One region of the Nocardioides ginsengisoli genome, then DNA from elsewhere that is predicted to be linked to it. Evidence: riboswitches for the same ligand, from Rfam matches in the RefSeq annotation. Region 1 holds a riboswitch; the other holds the start of a gene.
What was found. Region 1 has a riboswitch for FMN ahead of AB4880_RS19695 (6,7-dimethyl-8-ribityllumazine synthase). Riboswitches for the same ligand answer to the same signal wherever they lie in the genome.

Region 1 (10,721 bases):
ACGGGCGAAGGAGAAGTGCTCGGACCAGCCGTCGAAGCGGCCGCCGTCGCGCCAGACCTGCTCGATGATGCGGCCGACGCGGCGGTCGCCGCGCGAGAGCAGGCCTTCGATGATGCCGGGCTGGCCGTCGTGGTAGCGGAAGCCGATGGCCTTGCCGTAGCGGCGGTCGGTGCGGACCGTGTCGCGCAGGGCCTGGAGGCGCGCGTCGGTGGTCTCGGAGTCGAGCTGGGCGGCCCACTGGAACGGGGTGTGGGGCTTGGGGACGAAGCCGCCGATGGAGACGGTGCAGCGGATGTCGTTGCGGCCGGAGACCTCGCGGCCGGTGGCGATCACGCGCTTCGCGAGCTCGGCGATCTGCAGGACGTCGTCGTCGGTCTCGGTGGGGAGGCCGCACATGAAGTAGAGCTTCACCTGCCGCCACCCGTGCGAGTACGCCGTGGCGACGGTGCGGATCAGGTCGTCCTCGGTGACCATCTTGTTGATCACCTTGCGCATCCGCTCGCTGCCACCCTCGGGTGCGAACGTCAGGCCCGAGCGCCGTCCGTTGCGGGAGAACTCGTTGGCCAGCGTGATGTTGAAGGCGTCGACGCGCGTCGAGGGCAGCGACAGCGAGACGTTCGAGCCCTCGTAGCGGTCGGCCAGACCGGAGGCGACGTCGCCGATCTCGGTGTGGTCGGCGCTCGAGAGGGACAGCAGGCCGACCTCCTCGAAGCCGGTCTTGCGGATGCCGTTCTCGACCATCGCGCCGATCGTCTCGATCGAGCGCTCGCGCACCGGCCGGGTGATCATGCCTGCCTGGCAGAACCGGCAGCCGCGCGTGCAGCCGCGGAAGATCTCCACGGAGAACCGCTCGTGGACCGTCTCGGCGAGCGGCACCAGCGGGTTGCGCGGGTAGGGCCACTGGTCGAGGTCCATGAGCGTGTGCTTGCGGACGCGGTCGGGCGCCTCCGGGTGATTCGGTACGACGGCCGCGATCTCGCCGCTGTCGTCGTAGGACACGTCGTAGAACTGCGGCACGTAGACCGAGCCCGACACGGCGAGCCGGCGCAGCAGCTCGAGCCGGCCGCCCGGGCGCCCCTCGCCCTTCCACTCGCGCACCAGCTCGGAGATCTTCAGCACGACCTCCTCGCCGTCGCCCAGCACCGCAGCGTCGACGAAGTCGGAGATCGGCTCGGGGTTGAAGGCCGCGTGGCCGCCGGCGATCACCACGGGGTGGTCGTCGGTGCGGTCGACGGCGTGCAGCGGGATGCCGGCCAGGTCGAGCGCGTTGAGCAGGTTGGTGTAGCCGAGCTCGGTCGAGAAGCTCACGCCGAACAGGTCGAAGGCGCCGACCGGGCGGTGGGCGTCGACGGTGAACTGCGGGATCTGCTGCTCGCGCAGCAGCTTCTCCATGTCGGGCCAGACGGCGTAGGTGCGCTCGGCGAGGATCCACTCGCGCTCGTTGAGCACCTCGTAGAGGATCTGGACGCCCTGGTTGGGCAGGCCGACCTCGTAGGCGTCGGGGTACATGAGCACCCAGCGGACCTCGGCGGCGTCCCAGTCCTTCGAGACCATGTTGAGCTCGCCGCCGACGTACTGGATGGGCTTGGACACCGACAGCAGGTGCGGCTCAAGCCGGGGGAAGACGGACTCGACGGACATGGGGCCGATTCTACGAGCGCAAGGCGGTCCGGGCGGCATCGCCGGAGTGGTGAGGGCCCACCCGTAGGATCGGGCACCATGAGCGCCTCCACCACCGGACGTCTCGGGTGGACGGTGCTCGCGCCGCCTCTCGCCGCCATCGTGCTGGCCGTCAGCTGGGGCAGCCACCCGGGCCCGTTCTGGGCGAGCGTGATCGGGATCGCGCTGGTCGGCGCCGTCCTGGCGGCCGTCCACCACGCGGAGGTCGTCGCCCACAAAGTAGGTGAGCCCTTCGGGTCCCTGCTGCTCGCGGTCGCGGTCACCGTCATCGAGGTCGGCCTGATCGTCACCCTGATGGCGTCCGGCAGCGGCGAGACCGCCACGCTCGCCCGCGACACCGTCTTCGCCGCGGTGATGATCACCCTCAACGGCATCGTCGGCCTGGCGCTCGTCGTCGGCGCGGTCCGGCACCGGCTGGCGGAGTTCAACGCCGAGGGCACCGGCTCCGCGTTGGCGACCGTCATCTCGCTCGCGGGCCTGACCCTCGTCGTCCCGACCTTCACGGTCAGCGAGCCGGGGCCGATCTTCACCGGCCAGCAGCTGGCGTTCGCGGCCGTCGCCTCCCTCGCGCTGTACGGCGCGTTCGTGTTCACCCAGACCGTGCGCGACCGCGACTTCTTCCTGCCCGTCAAGGACGAGGACGTCGACGCCCACGCCGGCCGCCCCAGCACCCGCGAGGCGTGGACCAGCGTCGGGATGCTCGTCCTCGCGCTGGTCACCGTCGTCGGCCTGGCGAAGGTCGAGTCGTACCCGATCGAGGACGCCGTCGCCGCGCTCGGCTTCCCCGCCGCCACCGTCGGCGTCGTGATCGCGCTCCTCGTGCTGCTGCCCGAGTCGATCGCCGCGGTCCGCGCCGCACAGCGCGACCGGACCCAGATCAGCCTCAACCTCGCCTACGGCTCGGCGATGGCGTCGATCGGCCTCACCATCCCGGCCATCGCGGTCGCCTCGATCTGGCTCGAGGGCCCCCTCGAGCTCGGCCTCGCGCCGCTGCAGCTCGCACTGCTCCTGCTGTCCGCGGTGGTCGGCGTGCTGACCGTCGTCCCGGGACGCGCGAAGCCGCTCAACGGCGTCGTCCACCTGGTCCTGATGGCGGCCTTCCTCTTCCTGACGGTCGCGCCATGAGGCGAGCGTCCGCGGCCACGGGAGCCGTCGTCCTGGCGCTGGCGCTCGCCGCCTGCGGGTCCGGCGAGGCGCCGTCCGACGGCGCCGGCGGCGACCGGATCGTCCTCACCCCGGCCAAGGACGGCGGCACGCCGGTCCAGCCGATCGGCAACCCGGTCGGCGACGGCACCAAGGACGCCGTCGGTGGCTACCGGATGACCGACGTCCGGCTGCCCGGCGCCGAAGCCCCCGGCGCGATCAGCTTCCGGATCGTGGGCGAGAACGGCGTCCCGCTGCGCGACTACACGCTGGAGCAGACCAAGGAGCTCCACCTGTACGTCGTCCGCGACGACCTCTCCCAGTTCCGCCACCTCCACCCGACGCTCGGCGCCGACGGCACCTGGCGCGGCCAGGTCGACCTCGGCACGCCCGGCCGCTGGCGGATGGTCACGGAGTTCATCCCGAAGGGCGCGTCGCGGCCGCTCGTCCTCGGCCACACCCTTGCCGTCGCAGGGAAGGCGACCCAGACGCCGGTCCCCCGCGGCGAGACCGCGGCCACCGGCACCGACGGCGTCGTCGAGGCCCGCCTGCTCGCCCCCGGCAAGGTCGACCCCAACGGCCGGCTGCGGCTCGCGATCACCGACCCCGAGGGCGAGCCGGTCACGCTCGGCAGCTATCTCGGCGCGGCCGCCCACCTGACCGGCTTCGCGGTCGACTCGCGCGGCTTCGTCCACGTCCACCCCTACGGCGCCCCCGAGGTCACCAAGGACGGCACCGTGCTCACCTTCCACACCACGTTCACGCAGGCGGGCGACTACCGGCTGTTCGTCCAGGTGCGGGTCGACGGGCTGCTCCACCAGCTCGCCGTCACCGCCGCCGTCACCGACTGATCCGATCGATCGAGGAGCACCTCATGACCGTCAAGCTCGCCCGTACCTCCGTCGCCGCCGTCCTGGCCTCGACCCTGCTCCTGGCCGGCTGCAACAGCGGCGACCAGGGCAAGGAGGCCGACAAGTCGCCCACCAGCCAGTCGACCTCGAGCCCGAGCACGGGGACGCCGTCGACCGGCGACACCCGTCGACCGACGGCGGCAGCGGCATCGCCGGCGGGCTGACCAAGGCCGACTTCTACCGCTCGATCCTGGCCGCGCAGAAGAAGGCCGGCTCGTTCAAGGTGAAGGCCAGCGTCGACGCGGCCGGCATGAACCTCACCATGAACAGCGAGATGGCGTACGCCGGCGGCAGCGTCCGCGCCCACGTGGCGACCGCGCCCGGCAGCGCCCAGCAGGTCGAGGCGGTCCTCGCCGACGGCATCGCCTACCTCAAGGTCGCCGGCCTCCCGATCCCCGCCGGCAAGTGGCTGAAGATCGACCCGAAGGACCCGAAGGTCGCCAGCAGCCCGTTCGCGTCGCTGGCCACGCTGGCCGACCCGGAGAACGCGCTGCGCGTCATCGGCGACCCCGAGCAGGTCACCCTCGTCGGCTCCGAGAAGGTCGCCGGCCAGCAGACCGACCACTATCGGGTCACGGTGGCGTCGAAGAAGTACGCCGAGAACCTGCACCTGCCCGCCGAGGCGACCGGCATGCTGCCCGAGACGCTGACCTTCGACATGTGGCTCGACGGCGACGACCGGCCGGTGAAGATGCACCAGGAGCTCACCGTCCAGGGCCAGAAGACCAGCACCGACCAGCTCTACTCCGACTACGGCGCACCGGTGAAGGTCACCGTGCCCGCGGCGGCCGACACGGTGACCCCGAGCCAGCTCAGCGGCTCCTGACGTCCAGCCGGATCGTCGTCACCGGGCTGGTGAACTCGTCGACCCGGACGCTCACCTGCAGCTCCCACGTGCCGGCGGTCGGGAAGACCACGTCGGCGGTGTAGGTGCCGGCGCCGGACGGCACGACCGGGACGGCGCCGAGGTCGACGCTCGCCGAGCGCAGCGCGACGGCCGGCGCGCCGTAGAGGTCGAGCGGGTCGCCGGCGAGGTTCTGCACCTGCACGATCAGCTTGCGCTGCAGGCCGGGGCCGGGGTCGAGGACGGCAAGCACCTTGAGGTCCGTGCCGGCCTGGCCGGCGACGACGCCGGTGTCGGCGGTCTTCGGCGGCGCGGGCGGCTCGCCCCCCGGCGGCTTCTGGGTGAGGAAGCCGGTGACGCCCAGGACCGCCACCAGGACGGCGGCCTCCGCCGCGACCGTGCGCCGGACCAGCGTCGCGGCCAGGCGCCGCTCGTCGTGCCCACCGTCGCCGGTGACGCGCGGCAGCAGCCGGTAGCGGTTGAGCGCGGCCATCGCGACGACCACCAGCACCAGCGCGACCTTCACGAGCAGCAGCCGGCCGTAGGTCTCTTCGACCAGCCGCGACCAGGAGCCGATGATCCGCCACGCCATCAACACACCGGTGAGCGCAAGGGCGGCGAGCAGGCCGGCCGCGACCGCGGAGAACCGGGTGAGCAGCAGGGCGGCGTCCTTGGGGCGCCCGGAGACCGAGCGCAGAGTGAGGGCCAGGCCGACGAGCCCCCCGAGCCAGACCGCGCCGGCGCTGAGGTGCAGGGCGTCGGTGACGACCAGGAGCATGCTCGGCTCGTAGGCGCGGGTGTGGCCCACGAGTGCCGGTGACCAGACCGCGAGCGCGGTGACCATGTCGACGACGAGCGAGGAGCGCTGCCGTCCCGCGGCCCAGGCCGCGACACCGAGACCGGCCGCCTGGAGGGCCAGGATCTGCAGGTCGCCCTGGACCAGGTTGGGGTCGATCGCGTCGGAGTCGAACACGCCGCCCAGGCCGGAGCCGAGCTGATAGGCCCCCGCGAGGGGGACGGCGATCGCGGCCGCGACCACCGCCACGAGGGCGCTGCCGCGGAGCACGCGCACCAGGCGTCGCCGTACGTCATCGGTGAGGCGGACGCCGCGGGCGTTCCAGCCGAGGAAGATCGCCAGGCCGCCGGCGAGCAGCACCGCGACGTAGTCGATGCCCTGGACGATCGCCTGCACCGTCGGCACCGCGCCCGGATCGGCCGGCCCGAGCTGCGGCGGCGCCACCTTCGGGCTCGGCGCACCGACGTGGAAGGTCAGCGATCCGGCGATCGGGTGGCCGTCGGCCGACACCACCCGCCAGGCGATGACGTAGGTGCCGTTCGCCAGGTCGCCGGTGAAGCGACCGGTCACCACGGCGCCCTTGGCGGACGGGTCGATCCCGACCCGCCGGCCCTCGGCGTCGAACGCGAGCAGGCCGTCGGGGACGAGCTGGACCGGCTCGTCGAACGTGAACCGGACCTGGCCAGGGGCCGTCGGCAGGACGGCGCCCTCGGCCGGGTCGGTGGACACCAGCGTGGCGTGCGCCGACGCCGGTCCCGCCACCCCGACCACCGTCAGGACGGCGACCAGGACGGCGAGGACGAACGCCGGCGCACGCCGCACGGATCAGGCCTTCGGGCGGGTGCGACCGAGGGCGATCACCGCGATGCCGAGACCGGCCGCGCCGACCGCGAGCCCGCCGATGGCCAGCATGTTGCCGTTGTCGCCCTCGGTCTTGTTGGACGACGGCGCGACGGCCACGTCGGACTCCGCGGCGGCCGTCGGGTCCACGGCGCCGTGGTGGCCCTCACCGGTCGCGGCGGTGACCGTCACGGTGGGCGCGGGGTTCTGCAGCGTCTCGGGGTCCTGGCCCTCGGCGGCCGTCTCGTTCCACGAGGTCTGGCCCTTCACGCAGGTCTGCAGGACGGGGAACTGCAGGCTCTCGCCCTCCTTGGCCGGCAGCTGCAGCGACAGCGCGAGGGTGTCGCGGTAGCCGTCGGCGAGCGGCGTCTTCGCCGTGTAGACGACCTGCGAGACGCGGTCGGTGATCTCGTTGCCGTCCTCGTCCTTGATCGGCTGGGCGAGCTTGGCGGTGACCTTCTTGACGTCCCAGTTCGGGTTGACCGTGGGCGTCACCGAGGTGATCTCCTCGGGGACCTGGATCGCGATCTTCGTCGTCGGCGAGCCCTCGCAGCCGTGCGGGACGCTGAACGTCAGGACGGCGTACGCACCGGCCGCGGTGGTGTCCGGCGAGACGCTGACGTGGGCGCTCGCGGCGGTGGCGGTGAGGGCGACGATCCCGAGGGCGGCGGTGGCGCCGAGGGTGGGCAGGGTGAAGCGTCGGATCTGCATGGTTCTCTCTTCTGACTCTGGCTTGGTGGGAGGCGGGCAGCGGCGGACCGCCCGTCTCCCTGGGGAGTCAGGCGATCGCCGGCAGGCGCGCGGGCGGGCCACGGGTGGGTGCGAGGGCGCGGTGCTCGCGCGGGGTTCGCGCAGTCGTGCCGGCGTACGCGCGCTGCGGGCGCAGGAAGGGCGCCGGCAGCACGCCGTCGTCACTCCAGTCCAGCAGGACGTCGACAGCGCGTCGCCGCAGCGCCCACATCGTCCCGGTGACCAGGGCCGCCACCACATGTGCGGCGAGCATGACCGGCGTCAGGCCGAGCAGGGCCGCGCTCTCGTGGGCGTGGCCGGGGTGGGCGTGGGGCGCGAGGGTGACCAGCCAGGCGTGGCCCAGCAGCTGCGCGGCGAGCAGCACCGGGAGCATCACCCGGATGCTCACCTGGTGACGCAGGACGAGCCCGCCGGCGGCGTAGACGAGGCCGGCGAAGACAGCCAGCCACCACGGCGCCGGGAGCTCTCCCCCGGCCGCCACGTGCGCCAGCACGAGCGCCGTCACGGACTCGAGGCCGCCCAGAGCCGCCGGCACGGCCACGCGGGCGCGCGGCGTACGGCGGACGGTCAGCACGGGTGACATCTTGCCGGACCCTTGGTGAGCCCTGAACGTCCGGGGCTCCGGTCGGCGATCATGGGCGGATGGAGCACCACGAGGCGGTGACGCGCCACTACGACGCGCGCGCGGCCACCTACGACCGGATCGCGCTGCACCGCGAGCTGGTCCACGTGATCGCTGCCGACCTCGCTGCCGGACCCTTGACGGGTCTCGCCGTCGACGTTGCGACCGGCACCGGCCTGATGCTCCGCGCCCTCACCCCGGTCTGGCGAGGGGAACGCGTCGGCGTCGACCGCTCCCCCGGCATGCTGCGCGTCGCCCGCGCCGCGCTCCCGCCGGACGTCGCCCTCGTCCTGGCCGACGCGGCCGGGCTGCCCCTCCCCGACGGCAGCGCCGACCTGCTCACCTGCGTCACGGCCCTCCACCTGCTCCCCGACCCCGCCGCCGCCTTCGCGGAGTGGCGACGCGTCCTGCGCCCCGGCGGCCACCTGGTCACCGCCACCTTCGGCCCCGCGCCGGACGCCCAGGAGACGCGGCGCGACTTCGAGCGCCGCCACGACGACTACCGCACGGTCGAGCAGGTGGCCGCGGCGCTCGCGCCGTACGGGCTGACGTTGGGGCGACACCGGGTCTGGGCCCTCGAAGGCGACGAGCTGCTCATCTGCTCCGCGACGCGAGACCCGTGACGACTCCTCGCAGGCGCCCACTACGCTGACGTCGTACGTTCTCAGGGCGGGGTGGAAATCCCCACCGGCGGTATGGACGTCCCGGCCGATCCGGGGCGGACGAGCCCGCGAGCGCCAGCCCGGCACGGCCGGAGTGGGACAGCAGATCCGGTGCGACTCCGGAGCCGACGGTCACAGTCCGGATGGAAGAGAACGCGACGGGCCCCGCGCGCGTCGTCACGCCCTGGGTGACACGCAACGAGGAGAGCCCATGTCACCCACCGTCGCCATCGTCGCGGCCCGCTGGCACGCCGACATCGTCGACGTCGCCGTCGACACCTTCAAGACCGAGCTCGAGCTCCGCGGGTACGGCGTCGAGGTGGTCCAGGTCCCCGGTGCCTTCGAGATCCCGCTGCAGGTACGGCGGCTCGCCTGCTCGGGCCGCTACGCCGGCGTCGCCGCGGCGGCGCTCGTCGTCGACGGCGGGATCTACCGCCACGACTTCGTCGCCGGCTCGGTCGTCGACGCGCTGATGCGGATCCAGCTGGAGACCGACGTCCCCGTGTTCTCGGCGGTGCTGACGCCGCACCACTTCCACGAGCACGACGAGCACACGTCGTACTTCCGCCGGCACTTCGAGACCAAGGGCCGCGAGCTCGCCGCCGCGCTCGATGCGACGGTCAAGCTGGCGACCGTCTAGGCCGGGGGGCTCAGGCCGCGTCGTAGCGCTCGATCGGGTCCTTGTCGCCGGTGAACGGCAGCAGCCGCACGACGAGGACCACGATCGAGCCGACGACGAGCCCGATCACGGCCGAGATGCCGGTGTTCGCCAGCCAGGCGAGGACGCCGCCGAGGAAGCCGTGGATCGCATGCTTGATGTCGTGCTCGATGTCGTGCACCCACGCATAGGGCGCGTCCCACCAGCCGACCTCGTGGACGTTGACGAGAAGGATGTGCCCGCCGACCCAGAGCATGGCGACCGTGCCGACGACGGAGATGATCGACAGCAGGCGGGGCATCGCCGCGACCAGGCCGCGCCCGACCCTCTGCGCGATCGCGGAGGGGCGCTGGGCGAGGAGCAGGCCGGTGTCGTCCATCTTCACGATGAGCGCGACCACGCCGTAGACCGCGACGGTGATGACGATCGCGACGATGACGAGGATCGCCAGCCGCGCCCAGAAGCTCTCGCTGGCCACCTCGTCGAGCGCGATGACCATGATCTCGGCCGACAGGATGAGGTCGGTCCGGATCGCGCCGGAGACCATCTGCTTCTCCGCCTCGGGGCTGATCTCGGCGACCGGCTCGCCGTGCTCGGCGTGGCCGGACAGCATGTGCCACACCTTGTGCGCGCCCTCGTAGGCGAGGAAGGTGCCTCCCGCCATGAGGATGATCGGCAGCAGGTCGGGCAGGAACTGGCTGAGCAGCAGCGCCGCCGGCAAGATGATGAGCAGCTTGTTGCGGATCGAGCCGATCGCGATCTGCTTCACGATCGGCAGCTCGCGCTCGGCGGCCACGCCGTGGACGTACTGCGGTGTCACCGCGGTGTCGTCGACCACGACGCCCGCGGCCTTCGTCGTCGCACGGCCCGCGGCGGCGCCGACGTCGTCGATCGACGCGGCGGCCATCTTCGCGATCGCGGCGACGTCGTCGAGGAGGCCGAAGAGACCGGCGCTCACCGGTGGCGGTCCGAGGTGGAGGGCATGCCCGAAGGCTACCGGCCGGAGGTGACGGGCTCCGCCTCCACCGCCTCGGCCGCGGCCGGGATCGGCGCCTCCAGGGGCGTCTCCGCCACCGCGGCGAGGCGGACCGCCTCCCGCACCCGGCGCTGCGCGATGCCGAACGGGTCGACGACGTGCTCGAGCAGCCGTCGTACGGGCGGCGCGGCCAGGCCGAGCGCGATGGCGAGGCCGCAGACCAGGCCGGCGAGGATGCCCAGCCAGATCCGGCCGTCGAACCACGAGCCGAAGCCGGCGTAGGCGAGGCCCTTCACGGCGAAGCCGTGGAAGACGTAGACGACCATCGTCGCCGAGCCCATCGCGGTGAACCAGCCGCCGACGCGCGGCGTCACCGCCAGCCACGCGAAGGCGCCGGCCACGCCGACCGCGATGACCATCAGCCGGGTCGTGATCGCGGTCAGGTCACCGTCGCCGAGCAGCGTGAACGGGCGGTAGTAGACGTAGGGACGCTGTGCCCAGTCCTCGAGGGTGAGCGCGAGCAGCGCGACGACGCAGAAGGTCGCGACGCCCAGGACCCGCGGTACGGCGGGCGTCCGGCCGCGCAGCCACTCCAGCCGGTCCGGGGTGAGCGTCAGGCCGATCACGAAGAACGGCAGGAAGCCGAGGATCCGCGGCAGGTCCATCAGCGACATCCAGTCGCCCTCGAGGAAGCCGCTCGCGACGCTGATCCCGAGCGCGACCACGATCGCGCTCGCGGCGCCGCCGAAGGCGGCCAACCTGCGGAACGCCGGGGTGGCGAGACGCCACACGACGAGGGCGAGGAGGTACCACATCGGGAAGTGCGGGTCGGTCCACAG
Region 2 (10,721 bases), on a different contig from region 1:
AGGACTGGATGCCGAGCAGCGAGATCCGCTCCTCCTCGCCGTCGACGACCTGCAGGAGGTAGGGCCACGGGGCGCCGCGCGGCATCCGGACGGTGCCGACCTCCGCCCAGGCGAAGGTCCGCTTGCGATAGCCGTTGACGACGACCAGCCCGTCGGGGCGGGCGACGACGCGCGAGCGGGCCAGGCCGTTGAGCAGCGCGAGGCCGAGGCCGATGAAGAAGATGACCGTGCCGCGCTCGTAGACGTTGACCGACGCCTTGGTGGCGTCGTCGAAGCGCACCCACAGCCACACGAACGCGCCCACCAGGATGACGGCGAACACAGCCGCCGCCATCCGCGGGCCGAACGGACGCCAGGTCCGCGGCAGGGTGGGCACCTCAGGCTGCTCGGGCTGCTCGGCCATGCTCAGAGCCGGCAGGCGTGGATGTCGGTGGTGAGGATCGCGCGGGCGCCCAGGGCGAACAGCTCGTCCATCACGCGCTGGGCCGACGAGCGCTGCACCATCGAGCGGACGGCGACCCAGCCCTCCCGATGAAGCGGGCTGACGGTGGGGCTCTCGATGCCCGGCGTCAGCGCGATCGCCTGCTCGACCTTCTCGGCGCGGATGTCGTAGTCCATCATCACGTAGGCGCGAGCGACGAGGACGCCCTGCAGCCGGCGGGTGAAGACCTCGAGGGCGCTCGGGTCGGCGTCGGCGCGGGTGATCATCACGCCCTCCGACTCGAGGATGACCTCGCCGAAGACCTCGAGCCCGGCGTTGCGCAGCGTGCTGCCGGTCTCGACGACATCGGCGATCACGTCGGCGACGCCGAGCTGGATGCTCGTCTCGACCGCGCCGTCGAGGCGGACGACGGTCGCGTCGATGCCCTTCTCGGCGAGGTAGCGCTTGACCACGCCGTCGTAGGACGTCGCGATCCGCTTGCCCGCCAGGTCACCGGCGTCGGTGGCCGTGCCCGGGCGCGCGGCGAAGCGGAACTTCGAGCGGCCGAAGCCGAGGGTCAGCGACTCGACCGCGGTCGAGCGCGAGTCGAGGAGCAGGTCGCGGCCGGTGATGCCGGCGTCGAGCGTGCCCTCCCCGACGTACAGCGCGATGTCGCGCGGGCGCAGGTAGAAGAACTCGACGTCGTTGTCGGGGTCGATCTTGGTGAGCTGCTTGGACTCCGAGCGCTGCGCGTAGCCCGCCTCGCGGAGCATGGCGGACGCGGACTCGGAGAGGGCCCCCTTGTTGGGGACGGCGATCTTGAGCATGGGTTTCCCCTCTACAGGTGTGAGTAGACGTCCTCGAGCGAGAGTCCGCTCGCGATCATGAGGACCTGGGCGTGGTACAGCAGCTGGCTGATCTCCAGAGCCGTGGCTTCCTTGCCCTCATGCTCGGCGGCCATCCAGGACTCAGCGGCCTCCTCGATCAGCTTCTTGCCGATCGCATGGACGCCGGCGTCGAGCGCCCGGACGGTGCCGGACCCCTCGGGCCGCGTCTGTGCCTTCTCGCTGAGCTCTGCGAACAGCTCGTCGAACGTCTTCACAGGGGGTCAGCCTACGGCGTCGGCGCAGGCCGACCCCCACCGGTCTCAACCCGCGTAGCCGCGCGAGCGGATGCGCTTGAGCGTGACCGCGGTCTGCAGCGCGGCCGACGCCGCTTCGTAGCCCTTGTCCTCGCGCGAGCCGTCGAGCCCGGCGCGGTCGAGGGCCTGCTGCTCGTCGTCGCACGTCAGCACCCCGAAGCCGATCGGGATGTGGTGGTCGAGCGAGACGCGGGTGAGTCCGTCGGTGGCGGCGCTGCAGACGTACTCGAAGTGCGGCGTGCCGCCGCGAATGACCACACCGAGCGCGATCACGGCGTCGTACGACGGCGCGAGGGCCGCCGCGGTCACCGGCAGCTCGAAGGTCCCGGGCACCCGGACCACGACGGGCGCCTCGATCTTGTGGTCGACGAACGCGCGCTGCGCGCCGGCGATGAGGCCGTCCATCACCTGGGTGTGCCAGCTCGCCGCGACGACCGCGACCCGGAGGTCGTGGCAGTCGACGGGGGCGATGTCGGGGGCGCCGTGTCCGGCCATGTCAGTTGGCTCCTTCGAGGTCGGCCTGGACCAGGTCGGGGTCGAGGTCAGGGAGATCGTGGCCCATCCGGTCGCGCTTGGTCAGCAGGTAGGCGAGGTTGTGGCCGTTGGGGTGGGGCGTCAGCGGGACCCGCTCGGTGACGGTGATGCCGTAGTCCTCGAGCGAGGCCACCTTGTCGGGGTTGTTGGTGAGCAGCCGCACCTCGCTCACGCCGAGATCCTTGAGGATCTGGGTGGCGGCGCCGTAGTGGCGGGCGTCGGCGGGCAGGCCCAGGTCGAGGTTGGCGTCGACGGTGTCGCGGCCGCCGTCCTGCAGCTGATAGGCCTGCAGCTTGGCGACCAGGCCGATGCCCCGGCCCTCGTGGCCGCGGAGGTAGACGACGACGCCGCTGCCCTCCTCGACGATCCGGTCCATCGCCTCGTTGAGCTGGGGGCCGCAGTCGCAGCGGCTCGACCCGAAGACGTCGCCGGTCAGGCACTCGGAGTGGACCCGCGTCAGCACCGGGCCGCCGTCGGCGAGCGCCGCCGGGTCGCCGTAGACGAGCGCGACGTGCTCGCCGCCGTCGACGGTGATCGTGTAGCCGATCGCGGTGAAGTCGCCGTGGGCGGTGGGCAGCCGGGTCTCGGCCTCGCGAACCACGTGGGTCTCGACGCGGCGGCGGTAGCGGACCAGGTCCTCGATGGAGATCATCGCCAGGCCGTGCTCGTCGGCGAACGCACGCAGCTCGGGCGCGCGCTTCATGGTGCCGTCGTCGTTGACGACCTCGACCAGGACGCCGGTCGGCGTGAGGCCCGCGAGCCGGCACAGGTCGACGGCGGCCTCGGTGTGGCCGCGACGCACCAGGACGCCGCCCTCGCGGTAGCGCAGCGGGAAGACGTGCCCGGGGCGGGTGAGCTCCCACGGCTCGGTGGCCGAGTCGGCCAGGACCCGCACCGTGTGGGCGCGGTCGGCCGCGGAGATGCCGGTGCTGACGCCGTCGCGGGCGTCGACCGAGATCGTGTACGCCGTGCGGTAGGCGTCGCGGTTGTGCGGGGTCATCAGCGGGATCTCGAGCCGGTCGAGCATCGCGCCCGGCATCGGCGCGCAGATCACGCCGCTGGAGTAGCGGATGGTGAACGCCATCAGCTCCGGGGTCGCCTTGCTGGCGGCGAAGATGATGTCGCCCTCGTTCTCGCGGTCCTCGTCGTCGACGACCACGACCGCCCGGCCCGCGGCGATGTCGGCGATCGCCCGCTCGACGTCGTCGAGGCGGACCTTGCTGCCCGTGCCGCCCGGGTGATCCGTGCCGCTCATGCCTTGCTCTCCTTGGTGTAGGCCCGCACGAGCTTCTCCACGTGCTTGGCGATGACGTCGACCTCGAGGTTGACCTTGTCCCCGGGCGCCCGGAAGCCGAGCGTGGTGCGGGCCAGGGTCTCGGGGATGAGGCTGACGGTGAACGTGCTGTCGCCGGCCTCGACGACGGTGAGGGAGGTGCCGTCGACGGTGATCGAGCCCTTGTCGACGAGGTACCTGCCGAGGTCGGCGGGCATCGCGATCTCGACGATCTCCCAGTGCTCGCTGGGCGTCCGGGCGACGACCTCGCCGACGGCGTCGACGTGGCCCTGGACGACGTGGCCGCCGAGCCGCTTCTCCGCGGTGACCGCGCGCTCGAGGTTGACCCGGTCGCCGACGGCGAGCCCGCCGATGCTCGTCTTGGCGAGCGTCTCGGCCATCACGTCCGCGGTCCAGGTGCCGTCGGTGCGCTCGGCGACGGTCAGGCAGCAGCCGTTGACCGCGATCGAGTCACCGAGGCCGGCGTCGGACAGGGTGATGTCGGAGGCGATGGTGAGCCGGATGGCGTCCCCCTGGTCCTCGACGGCGGTGACGGTGCCGAGCTCCTCGACGATGCCGGTGAACATCAGTGGGTTCCTCTCAGGGTGGGGCGCAGGGTCAGCCGGACGTTGGCCTCCGGGCCCGAGCCGACGACGGTGGTGTCGAGCAGCTCGAGTCGGAACGCGTCCGCGATGGTGGGGATTCCGAGGTCGCCGACGGCCGAGCGACCGGCGCCGAGCAGCATCGGGGCGACATAGGTGACGACCTCGTCGACGAGGCCGGCGCCGAGGAAGGACGCGGCCAGCGTCGGGCCGCCCTCCAGGAAGACGTGGTGGCGGTCGTGCTCGGTGTAGAGCGTCCGCAGCGCCTGCTCGGGGTCGCGGGTGCGCAGGTGGAGCGACGGCGCCGCGTCGTCGAAGATCCGGCGGTCGGCCGGGAGGTCGCGCTCCCCCATCACCACCCGCAGCGGCTGGGCGGCGACCGGTCGGTCGTCGTCGTCGCGGACGGTCAGCTGGGGGTCGTCGACGTCGACCGTGTTGGTGCCGACCAGCATGGTGTCGGACAGCGCGCGGAGCCGGTGGGTGTCGCGGCGCGCGGGCAGCGACGAGACCCAGCGGGAGGTGCCGTCGGCGGCGGCGCTGCGCCCGTCGAGGGTCGCCGCGAACTTCCAGGTGACGAACGGGCGGCCGTGGCGGTGGGCGAACGTCCAGGCCGGGTTGACCGCCTCGGACTCCTCGGCGAGCAGGCCGGTCTCGACCTCGAGGCCCGCGGCGCGCAGGGTCTCGGCGCCGCCGCTGGCGAGCGGGTTGGGATCGCGCTGGGCGACGACCACCCGTCGTACGCCGGCGGCGATGAGGGCCTGCGCGCACGGGCCGGTGCGGCCGGTGTGGTTGCACGGCTCGAGCGTGACGATCGCGGTCGCGCCGCGTGCCGCCTCGCCCGCGACGGCCAGCGCCTCGACCTCGGCGTGCGGCGTGCCGGCTCCGTGGTGGTAGCCCTCGCCCACGACGGTTCCGTCGGGCGCGAGCAGCACGCAGCCGACCCGCGGGTTGGGGTGGAGCGGGACACCGGGGGTCGCGGCCAGGGCGATGGCGCGACGCATCGCGTCGTCCTCGGTGATGGTCTGCGCCACGGCTGCCTCTCGTCGTCCTGGATGCGGACTCCGGGGCTGGCGACGGGCTGGCGGACCGTCCGGCGGTCTCGCCGTGCTGGGCCGGCTCGTCCGTCGGACGCTCGTGCGTGCGCTTCCCATCCGGACTTTGACCGTCGGTCCAGGAATCCCACCTGGTCAACCGATCACTGGCTGCGATCGGGTCGCGGACTTTCACCGCCGGTTCGGATTTTCACCGACCCCAGAGCACGCGAGCTCTTGCCGACCATGGTGACACACCCGGGCGCGGGGCGGGATGTGGGCCCGGTCACCGGGACGGGAATGCGCGCTACCGTCGAAGCATGAACTGGCTCGCGCTCGGAGTCTGCTCGCTCGGCGGCGTGGTGTTCTGGTTCGCGACCGATCGCTTCTTCCTGCTCATCCTCGGGCTGCTGCTCGGCGTCGCGCTCGGCGTGGGGCTGGGAAACAACCAGAAGCCGGAGTGAGCCCGCCGTAGGGTGGCGGCCATGTCGTATCCCCCGCCCCTGTACGACGGCGACGGCGAGATCTCGGCCTGGGTGCGGCCGGGCACGTCCGAGCCCGACCTCGTCTATCCCAACGGCAACCGGGTCCACTACCTGGCCCGCGGTGAGGCCACCGGCGGCCTGTTCGGCCTCTACCGCTGGGAGTTCTCCGAGGCCGTGAGCGGCCCGGGCCCGCACTTCCACCGGACCATGTCGGAGTCCTTCTACGTCCTCGACGGCGAGGTGCGGATCTACACCGGCGACGACTGGACGACGGCGCGCGCCGGCGACTTCCTGCACGTGCCGCCGGGCGGCCTGCACGGCTTCCGCAACGAGTCCGGGGCGCCGGCCACGATGCTGCTGCACTTCGCGCCCGGCGCGCCGCGGGAGCCCTACTTCGAGGGGCTCGACCGGCTCGCGCGCGGCGAGCAGTGGACGCCGGAGGAGTACGACGCGTTCATGCGCGAGCACGACAACGTCTGGGTCGAGGAGAGCTGACCGCTCCCCGACCCAGACGGTCGTGCGCGCTCCCTCAGGCGCTGAGGATCAGCCCGCTCGTCGGCACGCCCGTGCCGGCGGTGACCAGCACGTGCGCGGCGTCCGCGACCGGGTTGACCGAGCTGCCGCGGATCTGGCGCACGCCCTCCGCGATGCCGTTCATGCCGTGGATGTAGGCCTCGCCGAGCTGGCCGCCGTGGGTGTTGACCGGCAGCCGGCCGCCGACCTCGATGGCGCCGTCCTTGACGAAGTCCTTGGCCTCGCCGCGGCCGCAGAAGCCGAGCTCCTCCAGCTGCATGAGCACGTACGGCGTGAAGTGGTCGTAGAGGATCGCCATCGGCATGTCGGCGGGCGTGAGCCCCGACTGCTTCCACAGCTCGCGGCCGACGACCCCGATCTCCGGGATGCCGATGTCGTCGCGGTAGTACGACGTCATCACGAACTGGTCCTTGCCCGAGCCCTGCGCCGCCGCCGCGATGTACGCCGGCCGCTGCGCCAGGTCGCGGGCCCGCTCGGCGGAGACGATGACCAGGGCCACCGCGCCGTCGGACTCCTGGCAGCAGTCGAGCAGGTGCAGCGGGTCGGCGATCATCCGCGAGGCCTGGTGGTCCTCGAGGGTGATCGGCTTGCCGTAGAAGAAGGCGGCCGGGTTGGTGGCCGCGTGTCGGCGGTCGGCGACCGCGACCCGGCCGAAGTCCTCGGACGTGGCGCCGTACTCGTGCATGTAGCGACGGGCCTGCATGGCGACCGTCGCGGCCGGCGTGGAGAGGCCGAGCGGATAGGTCCAGGCGTTGTCGAGGCCGTTGGTGTTGACCTGGGCGGCCGCCCACGTCGAGACCTGCCCGAAGCGGTCGCCGGAGCGCTCGTTGAAGCCGCGGTAGGCGACGACGACGTCGGCGACGCCGGTGGCGACGGCCATCGCGGCCTGCTGGACCGTGGCGCAGGCCGCGCCGCCGCCGTAGTTGATCCGGCTGAAGAAGCGCAGCTCGGGGATGCCGAGCTCGCGCGCGACGGCGATCTCGGACGAGGTGTCCATCGTGAACGTGACGAGCCCGTCGACGTCCGCGGGCGTGAGACCGCAGTCGGCGAGGGCGTGCCGGACCGCCTCGACGGACAACTGGAGCTCGGAGCGACCGGACTCCTTGGAGAACTCGGTGGCGCCGATGCCCGCGATCGCGGCCTTGCCGGAGAGGGTGCGCTCGGTCATGCCGCCACCCGTACCGTTCCGATGACGTGGTCGCCGAGAGAGACCGCGCCCACCACCTTGATCGTCGCCGTGCCGTCCTCGACCGCGGTCACCTCACCGGTGAAGGTGAAGCTGTCGTAGGGGTACGCCGGGGCGCCGAGCCGGATCGAGATCCCCTGGATCTGCACGTCCGGGCCGGCCCAGTCGGTGACATAGCGCTCGCAGAGCGCCGTCGAGGTGAGGATGTTGACGAAGATGTCCTTCGACCCGGCGGCCTGCGCGATGTCCCGGTCGTGGTGCACGTCCTGGAAGTCGCGGGTCGCGATCGCCGTCGACACCACGAGCGTCGGCGTGATCGGCAGCGTCCACTGCGGGAGCCGGTCGCCCACCTTCAGCTGCGCGCTCATCGTTCCACCTTCGTCCAGATCGGGAGGGTCAGGTCGTCGTCGATCACGTTCCAGCCCACCTGCAGGCGGTCGCCGATCTCGACCGGCTCGGTCACCTCGGCCACCATCCGCACGCCCTCGTCGAGGTCGAGCAGGGCGATGACGAGCGGCAGTTCCTTGCCGGGCACCTGCGGGGCGTGGTGCACGAGGTAGGAGAACACCGTGCCGGTGCCGGCGGCGACCACGTAGCCGCGGTCGAACGCGCCGCAGTCCGGGCAGGCCGGGCCGGGCGGGTGGCGCAGCACGCCGCAGGCGTTGCACTTCTGGATGCGCAGCTCGCGGGCCGCCGTCCCCTCGAAGAAGTAGGCGTTGTCGCGGCTGACGACCGGCCGCACCGGGCCGCTCATGCCTGCGCCTCCTTGGCCTGTGCTCGCGTGGCTCCCTCGGTCGCCTTCGGGATGAACTTGAGGACGCGGAAGAGCATCGTCGCGACCTTCTCGCTGGAGCCGTCGGGGTGCTCGACGTACCAGGTGTTGCGCGAGGTGACGAAGTAGCCGACGCCCATGCCGGTGGCCTTCGGGCCGACGACGGAGTCGAGCGCGGTGGTGACGCGCAACTGCTCCCCCACCTTCAGGTAGCGCTCGTAGGACTGCTCGCAGTTGGTGCCGAGGACGGCGGTGAAGCCGGCGTCGGTCAGCACCCGCATCATCGAGTGCAGCGGGTCGTCCTGCGACGGCTTGCCGCCGAGTCCGTACATCGTCCAGACCTGCGCCATCGACGGCGGCGCCTCGCCCGCGGTGAACCGCGGGTTGTCGACGCCCATCGCCTCGAGCCAGTTGTTGATGGTCGGCTGGTTGACCTCGTCGCGCGCGAACCGCTCAGCGGCCTCGCCCCAGCCCTTGATCCGCTCCGCCTCGGCCAGCACGTGCTCGTGCACGTCGGCCGGGACCAGCTCCTGGGACACGGTCGTGTCGGCGCTCATCGCGGCACCCGCGGCAGGCCGAGGCCGAACATCGCGATCAGCTCGCGCTGCACCTCCTGGACGCCGCCACCGAAGGTGAGCACCAGGTTCCGCTTGGCCTGCGCGTCGAGATAGTCGAGCAACTCCTTCGTCCCCTCTTCTCCCGCGTCCCCGTGCCGGTGCACGAGCGCGATCAGATCGGCGAGCAGGTGCTGCACCTGGTCGGAGGCGAACACCTTCGACGAGGACGCGTCGGCGACCTTGATCTCGCCGGCGGCCGCGGCCCGCGCGACCTCCCAGTTGAGCAGCTCGTTGATACGGAAGATCGCGGTGGCCTTGCCGAGCAGGTCCCGCACATCGGAACGGTCGCGGACGCCGGCCGCGTCGGCCCAGCGCACGACGCGGTCGCGCAGGCCCTCGATCCGGCCGGCCGGGCCGAGCATGACGCGCTCGTGGTTGAGCTGGGTGGTGATCAGCTTCCAGCCCTGGTTCTCCTCGCCGACGAGCATCTCGACCGGGACGCGCACGTCGTTGAAGTACGTCGCGTTGACGTGGTGCGAGCCGTCGGCGGTGATGATCGGCGTCCAGCTGTAGCCCGGGTCCGAGGTGTCGACGATGAGGATCGAGATGCCCTTGTGCTTCGGGGCGTCGGGGTCGGTCCGCACGGCCAGCCAGAGGTAGTCGGCCTGGTGCCCGCCGGTGGTCCACATCTTCTGGCCGTTGACGACGTAGTGGTCGCCGTCGCGCCGGGCCGTGGTGCGCAGCGACGCGAGGTCGGTGCCGGCGTCGGGCTCGCTGTAGCCGATCGCGAAGTGCACGTCGCCGGCGAGGATCCGCGAGAGGAACATGTCCTTCTGCAGCTGCGTGCCGTAGCGGATCAGCGTCGGGCCGACCGTCTGCAGGGTCACCGACGGCAGGTGCACGTCGGCGTACTGCGCCTCGTTGGCGAAGATGGTCTGCTCGATCTCACCGAGCCCGTGGCCGCCGTACTCGGTCGGCCAGCCGACGCCCATCCAGCCGTCGGCGCCGAGCCGGCGGATCATCCGCTCGTACGTCGGTCCGTGCCGGTTCCACGCGCCCTCGACCGGGAGACGTCGGTCGCTTCGCTCCCCGTCGGCTGACGCCACCGGGTCGTGGATGCCGTCGAACTCGGCCGCGACGCCGCCGAAGTACTCGCGCAGCCGTGCCTTGAGCGCACGCTGGTCGTCGGTGAGCTCGAGGTTCTTGGCGTCGGCGGACTCGACCGGGACGTCCTCGGCAAGCGTGTCGAGCGCGTGCGCGAGGTCGGTCCCCCACGTCGAGTAGTCGACGAGCGGGTAGGTGATGTCGACGCCCATGCCGCCGTGCAGGTGGTGGCAGGTCCGGAAGGCGTACGGCGCGACCTGGCTCGTCCAGTAGCCCGCGACGGCGAGGTCGTCACCGGCCGGGAGGCCTTCGGAGACCCGCCACACGGCGTTGTCGGCGGCGAGGTCGAGGGTCCGCGAGGCGACGTAGACGTCGGCCATCTGCAGCGACACGGCCTGGAACTCGGCCAGCGCCCGGCCGAACTGCTTGCGGCCCTTGACGTAGTCGGCGGTCAGGTCGCGGGCGCCGGCGAGCACGCCGGCCGCGGTGGTCGCGAGCCCCGCACGGGCCAGGGCGTCGAGACGCGCGGCGGCACCCTCGTCGAGCAGCTCGGCGGGTGCGCCGTCGAGGACGACGGTGTGCTGCGGGGTGCTGCTCGCCACGCTGGCGGGCAGCAGCGTCACGCCCGGGCCGGCAGGGTCGACGAGCGCGACGACCGCGCGGTCGCCGTCCTGGGCGACGACGAGCAGGCGGTGCGCGCGCTCGGCGTAGGTGACGGCGAGCTTGCGGCCGGAGACCGTGCCCTCGGCGTACGACGCGGCGCCGCGCAGCGCGGGGCTCACCACGAGCTCGCCGGACGCGATGCCCGGGAGCAGCTCCTTGCGCTGGGCGTCGGTGCCGTGGTCGGCCAGGGTGAGCGCGCCGCAGCACAGCGTCTCCCACGCCGGCACCTGCACGGCCCGGCGGCCCGACTCGCGGAGGAGCACGGCGACCGCGTCGAGGCCGAGCCCCTCGCCGCCGTACTCCTCGGGGACCGGGAGCGAGGTCAGGCCGGCAGCGGCCCAGGCCGCCCACTCGCGCGCGTCGCTGTCCCGCTCCAGCACCTCGCCGACGACGGCGCGGACTGCGTTGATCGCCTCTG

Region 2: linked by a shared signal. The riboswitch ahead of ribD (bifunctional diaminohydroxyphosphoribosylaminopyrimidine deaminase/5-amino-6-(5-phosphoribosylamino)uracil reductase RibD) and the one ahead of AB4880_RS19695 (6,7-dimethyl-8-ribityllumazine synthase) in region 1 are both predicted to bind FMN.

What each region holds. Positions count from the first base shown of each region.
Region 1 is NZ_BAABAC010000037.1:218,078-228,798, forward strand. It holds gene AB4880_RS19650 (TIGR03960 family B12-binding radical SAM protein) at 1-1,641, opposite strand, end outside; gene AB4880_RS19655 (calcium:cation antiporter) at 1,720-2,805, shown strand; gene AB4880_RS19660 (DUF8832 domain-containing protein) at 2,802-3,674, shown strand; gene AB4880_RS19665 (hypothetical protein) at 3,698-3,898, shown strand; gene AB4880_RS19670 (SCO4651 family lipoprotein) at 3,925-4,560, shown strand; gene AB4880_RS19675 (copper resistance CopC/CopD family protein) at 4,547-6,196, opposite strand; gene AB4880_RS19680 (YcnI family copper-binding membrane protein) at 6,200-6,925, opposite strand; gene AB4880_RS19685 (hypothetical protein) at 6,993-7,547, opposite strand; gene AB4880_RS19690 (class I SAM-dependent methyltransferase) at 7,607-8,209, shown strand; FMN riboswitch at 8,243-8,407, shown strand; gene AB4880_RS19695 (6,7-dimethyl-8-ribityllumazine synthase) at 8,460-8,888, shown strand; gene AB4880_RS19700 (DUF808 domain-containing protein) at 8,899-9,864, opposite strand; gene AB4880_RS19705 (acyltransferase family protein) at 9,900-10,721, opposite strand, start outside.
Region 2 is NZ_BAABAC010000039.1:26,787-37,507, forward strand. It holds gene AB4880_RS20250 (PH domain-containing protein) at 1-403, opposite strand, end outside; gene hisG (ATP phosphoribosyltransferase) at 406-1,248, opposite strand; gene AB4880_RS20260 (phosphoribosyl-ATP diphosphatase) at 1,260-1,523, opposite strand; gene ribH (6,7-dimethyl-8-ribityllumazine synthase) at 1,569-2,057, opposite strand; gene AB4880_RS20270 (bifunctional 3,4-dihydroxy-2-butanone-4-phosphate synthase/GTP cyclohydrolase II) at 2,059-3,351, opposite strand; gene AB4880_RS20275 (riboflavin synthase) at 3,348-3,956, opposite strand; gene ribD (bifunctional diaminohydroxyphosphoribosylaminopyrimidine deaminase/5-amino-6-(5-phosphoribosylamino)uracil reductase RibD) at 3,956-4,972, opposite strand; FMN riboswitch at 5,106-5,235, opposite strand; gene AB4880_RS20285 (hypothetical protein) at 5,323-5,466, shown strand; gene AB4880_RS20290 (cupin domain-containing protein) at 5,488-5,982, shown strand; gene AB4880_RS20295 (lipid-transfer protein) at 6,017-7,189, opposite strand; gene AB4880_RS20300 (MaoC family dehydratase) at 7,186-7,575, opposite strand; gene AB4880_RS20305 (Zn-ribbon domain-containing OB-fold protein) at 7,572-7,961, opposite strand; gene AB4880_RS20310 (FAS1-like dehydratase domain-containing protein) at 7,958-8,536, opposite strand; gene AB4880_RS20315 (acyl-CoA dehydrogenase family protein) at 8,533-10,721, opposite strand, start outside.